Regions from separate parts of the Shewanella psychrotolerans genome, predicted to be linked through region 1. Evidence: predicted binding sites of a transcription regulator. Region 1 holds the regulator's gene; the other holds the start of a gene.
The links. The regulator FliA, encoded in region 1, starts transcription of late flagellar genes. The targets are predictions, from matches to a motif close to CTAAAGNTNNNNNNNNNNNNGCCGATA.
Positions count from the first base shown of each region.

Region 2: pomA (flagellar motor protein PomA) is a predicted target of FliA. The motif match lies at 2,024-2,050, and genes of this name have one in related genera.

Region 1 is NZ_CP080419.1:2,913,108-2,916,268, reverse strand. It holds gene flhF (flagellar biosynthesis GTPase FlhF) at 1-20, shown strand, start outside; gene K0I62_RS12905 (MinD/ParA family protein) at 25-906, shown strand; gene K0I62_RS12900 (RNA polymerase sigma factor FliA) at 899-1,618, shown strand; gene cheY (chemotaxis response regulator CheY) at 1,661-2,044, shown strand; gene K0I62_RS12890 (protein phosphatase CheZ) at 2,058-2,795, shown strand; gene K0I62_RS12885 (chemotaxis protein CheA) at 2,811-3,161, shown strand, end outside.
Region 2 is NZ_CP080419.1:3,086,851-3,090,011, forward strand. It holds gene K0I62_RS13685 (flagellar motor protein MotB) at 65-1,009, opposite strand; gene pomA (flagellar motor protein PomA) at 1,014-1,781, opposite strand; gene xseB (exodeoxyribonuclease VII small subunit) at 2,180-2,419, shown strand; gene ispA ((2E,6E)-farnesyl diphosphate synthase) at 2,420-3,161, shown strand, end outside.

The DNA.
Region 1 (3,161 bases):
AGGCCTACGCATTTGAGTAAAACAATGAGTCGGGATCAAGCAAGCGGTTTACGTATGATGAATCAACCATATAACGAAAAAGTAAAAGTAATCGCCGTAACGGGTGGTAAAGGTGGCGTAGGTAAAACTAGCGTATCCATCAACACTGCGGTCTCGTTAGCAGAGAAAGGCAAGCGTGTGCTTGTTCTCGATGCTGACCTTGGCTTGGCGAATGTTGACGTGATGTTAGGCTTAAGGGCCGAACGTAATCTGTCTCATGTTCTTTCCGGTGATGCCGATCTCGATGATATTATCGTTCGAGGTCCTAAAGGAATAGGAATTATTCCTGCGACTTCAGGCACGCAAGCGATGGTCGAGTTGACGCAAGCGCAACACGCTGGCCTTATTCGCGCCTTTAGCGAGATGCGGACTCAATTTGATATCTTAGTCGTTGATACAGCCGCAGGGATTTCAGATATGGTGTTGAGCTTTTCACGCGCAGCGCAAGATGTGTTGATTGTCGTGTGCGATGAGCCTACCTCTATTACCGATGCTTATGCGCTAATTAAAATTTTAAGTCGAGAACACGGCGTGTTTAGATTTAAAATAGTTGCCAATATGGTTAGAAGTTTGCGGGAAGGTATGGAGTTATTTGCTAAACTTAGCAAAGTAACGGATCGTTTCCTCGATGTAGCGTTAGAGTTGGTAGCGACGATTCCATTTGACGAAAATCTTCGTAAATCTGTTCGTAAACAAAAATTGATAGTAGAAGCGTTTCCTAAATCGCCTGCATCAATTGCATATCACGGGTTAGCTAATAAGATTATTAGTTGGCCCATACCACAACAGCCTGGTGGGCACTTAGAGTTCTTTGTTGAGCGTCTAGTGCAACGTCCTGAATATCAAGAGGATCGAGCGAGTGAGTAAAGCCGCTGCGTATACTTGTTTAGATAATAAAACGTCTATCGTTGAACAGTATGCACCGTTGGTTAAAAGGATTGCTCACCATTTATTAGCCCGTTTGCCAGCTTCTGTTCAATTAGATGATTTAATTCAAGCTGGTATGATGGGATTGTTAGAGGCGTCAACTAAATTTGATGGTAGTAAAGGAGCTAAGTTTGAAACCTTTGCTGGCATTCGAATTAGAGGCTCCATGCTTGATGAAATTCGGCGTGGAGACTGGGTTCCTCGCTCTGTTCATCGAAACCAAAGGCGAGTTGCCCAAGTCATTGACGAGCTTGAACAAGAGCTAGGACGAGATGCAAAAGATAATGAAATTGCAGATCGACTTGATATGTCACTCGATGAGTACCATCATATTCTTAATGATGTATCAGTTGGAAAAGTAGTTGGAATTGAAGATCTTGGTGTATCGGTCGATGTAGTTAGTCAAGACGATGGACATCAAGATGATGCTTTTGAGGCATTAGCTGAAGATCAATTTCACGCAGCCTTGGTTGAAGCCATCAAATTGTTACCAGAAAGAGATGGTTTAGTTTTGTCGTTATATTATGACGAAGCGTTAAATTTAAAAGAAATTGGTGCGGTTCTTGATGTTAGTGAGTCTCGTGTTAGCCAGATACTCAGTCAGGCAATGCTAAGACTTAAAGCTAAACTTAAGCACTGGACCCAAATATAACGATTACATGAGCAATATAAAAGCAGCTCCGCGGAGGAAACCTTGGACAAGAATATGAAGATTCTCGTCGTTGACGATTTTTCAACAATGAGGCGTATCATCAAGAACTTGTTAAGAGACTTGGGTTTTAACAACACTCAGGAAGCAGATGACGGTTCGACGGCATTGCCTATGCTACAAAAAGGTGATTTTGACTTTGTCGTTACCGATTGGAATATGCCCGGTATGCAAGGGATTGATTTGTTGAAGGCAATTCGTGCTGACGATGACCTCAAACATATTCCAGTATTGATGGTAACTGCGGAAGCAAAAAGGGAACAGATCATTGCCGCGGCGCAGGCCGGTGTTAATGGTTATGTCGTGAAACCTTTTACTGCAGCGACATTGAAAGAGAAGTTAGACAAAATTTTCGAACGACTCGGTTAATCAAGGTTTAGCTATGCAGGCAGATACTTCAGGGCTGATTAGTTTAGCGCAGGCTAAGCAACTTGTTGAGTTGCTAGAAGCCAATGAACAGGCGCAGGCTGATGAGATAATTAAAGAGATAGCTAGTCCAATCCAAAAAGAGCTGTTTGATGAAGTAGGGCGTTTAACGCGTCAACTTCATAGCGCTATTGTGGATTTTCAGGTTGATGACCGTCTGGTCGAACTCGCAAATAGTGAGATTCCAGACGCGAAAGAACGTCTAAATTATGTTATCGACATGACAGAACAAGCAGCTAATAAGACGATGGATGCTGTAGAAGAGTCTCTGCCCCTTGCAGATGCCTTAACTCAGAATGTAAAAGCCGTTAAGCCATCTTGGGAAAGACTAATGAAGCGAGATCTTGAACTTCATGAGTTCAAAACCCTTTGTCATGATGTGCAGCAATTTATTGAACGAAGTGAATCGGATTCAAACCGCTTAAGAGAATTGTTAAATAACATATTGTTAGCACAAGATTTCCAAGATCTTACCGGGCAGATGATCCGTCGAGTCATTGAGTTAGTGCGTGAGGTTGAGAATAATTTAGTTTCTATGTTAACGGTGTTTGGTGAGCAACCCGCATCAGAAAAGCCCGTTAATAAAAACAAAAACGTAGAAGCAGAAGGTCCTATTATGAACGCAGAATTGCGTGATGATGTCGTGACGGGACAAGATGAAGTCGATGACTTACTGTCGAGTCTGGGTTTCTAAGTAGGAGTCATATTAATGTCCTTTGATGTTGATGAAGAGATACTGCAGGACTTTTTGATTGAGGCGGGTGAAATACTCGAACTCTTATCTGAACAGCTTGTTATGCTGGAAAATAATCCAGATGATACTGAACTGCTCAATGCCATTTTTCGTGGTTTCCATACCGTAAAAGGTGGTGCCGGCTTCCTAAGCCTTAGCCCTATGGTTGATGTCTGCCATGAGGCAGAGAACACGTTTGACCTTTTGCGAACCGGTAAGCGAAGCGTTACGGCAGAGCTTATGGATATTATTTTACAAGCGGTTGATGCGATTAATTCAATGTTTGCCGAAACTCAGGCCGGTCAGCAGCAAAGCCCTGCGGATGAG
Region 2 (3,161 bases), 170 kb from region 1:
GATCTTAAACAAAACAGGCCCTCGATGAGGGCCTGTTTTGTTATATCAATCGTTCACTTAAAGGTTACTGGCCAACCAATATCTCATCCGACTCTTTTGCCTTACCTTGCTCAATAGCAATTTCAACCCGGCGATTTCGTGCACGATTATCGGCTGAATCGTTAGGCACCAATGGTGCCGAACTTGCCATTCCAACCACCTTCATACGTGTATCATCAAACCCTTTGACTTTAATCAACTCATGAGCCACAGCAACCGCACGTTTACTCGACAGATCCCAGTTAGAACTATAAAGTTCATTACTGATATTCATATCATCGGTATAACCTGACACTGTCACTATTCCGGGAACATCTTTAAGTAGCTCTCCGACTCGACGCACCACAGGTTTAAACCTAGGCTGCAAGAATCCTGAACCGGATGAAAATGCGCCCTTCTCTCTAATTCGAATAATGATCTGCTGCCCTAAAGACTCGATCTCAATGGCACCATCGACAATCTCTTTGTTAAGCTCTTGAGCCATTTTCTTCACTTGATCATTAATCTGATCTTGAGAGGATGCTTGTTGCTGTTGTGATTGAGATTGCGCTTCGGCGTCGGCTTGCTCTTGCGCGGTAGATGACGCCTCGCCACCTCGTTGCTCACCACGTTGTTGCTGCACTCCACCGGCACTGTCATCTTCACCAGCCTGAACTTCAATAGTGGGCTCGGTCATCTCGTTGGTTTGCTGGTTAATGATCTCTATGGGTGTTGGCTCTGGTTTACCGGGACGAAACTCGAGTGCAATCACCGATGTTCCCTTGGGAATATCTTTTACCTCTACTTTATTTTGCACACCGAAGGCATATTTCATCGAACCGGCAATTTGCTTGAATTTCATCACATCCATTTCAGAAAACGCGAGCAAAAGAACAAAGAAACACATCAGCAGCGACATCAGATCAGCAAAGGTCGCCAACCACATGGGAGCACCTGCGGGTGGACAGTCACACTTCTGCTTCTTAGCCATCTGGCTATTCCCCGTCCGTAGTATCTATCTGGCGTTGTTTTTCAGAAAGGTAGTTCTTCAAGAACCCTTCGATGACCCTTGGGTTTTGGCCATCTTGAATGGCAAGCACCGCATCCATAATAAGGTTGCGGTTGAGCATCTCTTCCCCCATGCGCAAAGTCAATTTATCAGCAATAGGAATGGCAACCATGTTGGCGATAATCGCGCCATACAGGGTTGTTAGTAGCGCAACGGCCATCGATGGTCCGATAGATTTTGGATCATCCATATTCGACAACATGGCAACCAACCCCACAAGCGTACCTATCATTCCCATAGCGGGTGCGACATCACCTAGCGCCCTGAAAATACCAATCCCCGCTTTATGGCGCTCTTCAGTCAGGGCGATATCTTTTTCTAGAGCTTCACGAACCACATCACCATCGTGTCCATCAACCAACATATCGACGGCTTTTTGCATAAAACTATTACTAATTTCAGCTTCTTCTAATGCGAGAAAGCCACCTTTACGCGCGGCATCAGCCATAGTGACTGACTGCTCTATCAGCACATCAGGTTTGTCGATTTTGAACATAAACGCTTTGGCTGCAATTTTTACCGCGCCAAGAAACTGTTTGAGGTTGTATTTCATCATCACCACAAACAAAGAACCTATCATAACGATAAGCACTGAGGGCACATCAATGAAAATGGCGATCCCGCCACTACTAACCATAGCTCCGATAATAAAAGCAAATGCACCAATGAGGCCTATCAGGGTCGCTAAATCCACAACTGTTCCTTATTTATTGTACTGGCTGTTTCTAAAACATCGACTGAGGTGTCTAGGTTTTAATCAGCTTTAAAACATCAAAGATAGGGTTTTGATGATCTTACCCCAAATCCTCCCTAAAGATAGGGTTTGTAGCTAAAGTTGAGCAAAATAAAGTTCTCTAATTGACCTTGATAGGCCTAACCGCACGTATCGCTTTAGGATATAATATCTGACAAAATTGAATATTGTTCTAATTCTGTTATCGGACAGCTTACAAGCAAGTTTAGCTACAAATTCAATTTTTTATAAAAATTCCTCCGTAAATCGTGCTATTGCACAAATATACGACACCCTAATTTGACCCATGAAGTTCACTAAGATACTTTGTGTGTCGCTAATTTCTTGGGAATATTACCGTGGCTAAAAAACCTGAAAACCTGACATTTGAACAATCATTATCGGAATTGGAGCAAATAGTTGCCGCGCTAGAGCAGGGAGATGTTTCTCTGGACGATGCGTTAAAACAGTTTGAACGGGGTATCAACTTAGTCAGAAATAGCCAAGGTAAGTTGGAACAAGCCCAACAAAAAGTGTCTATTCTTACCCAAGAACATGATCAACCAAGTTTGCAACCCTACTTAGCAGAGGGCGAATAATTGCTAACCGAAGCGATAACCCAATATCAGCAGCGGGTCGATAATCAGCTGCGTCTATTTATCAATGCTCAGGACGATACCGAGCCGAAATTAAAAGCGGCAATGGAGCATGGCGCCTTAATCGGTGGCAAACGAATTCGACCTTTTTTGGTTTATGCCATAGGCGAGATGCTTAATGTGCCACTGGAACATCTCGACAGTTGCGCTGCGGCAATAGAATGTATCCATGCTTATTCTCTAATTCATGACGACCTTCCGGCGATGGACGATGATGCACTGCGCCGCGGTAAACCAACCGTACATATCGCCTTTGACGAAGCCACAGCGATTTTAGCTGGCGATGCATTACAAACCTTAGCCTTTGAGATCCTCAGCCAAGAAACGACGGCGTTAACACCAACACAGCAAGTATTAATGATACGCTCACTCGCTAACGCTTCTGGTTACCGAGGCATGTGTGGTGGCCAGGCAATGGATCTTAACGCGACGAACACCCCCATAGATTTAGACACTTTAAAACGCCTACACAGATTAAAAACTGGGGCGTTAATCCGCTGCGCCGTTGAATTACCTATCATTGCCGCTGGCGTCACAGATATAAACAGAGAACTCCTGTTAGAATTTGCTGATGCGGTTGGCTTAGCCTTTCAAGTGCAAGATGACGTACTCGATATTATTGCCAGTACCGAAGAGCTAGGTAAACCTCAAGGTTCTGACTGTGAATCAAATAAAAGTACCTACC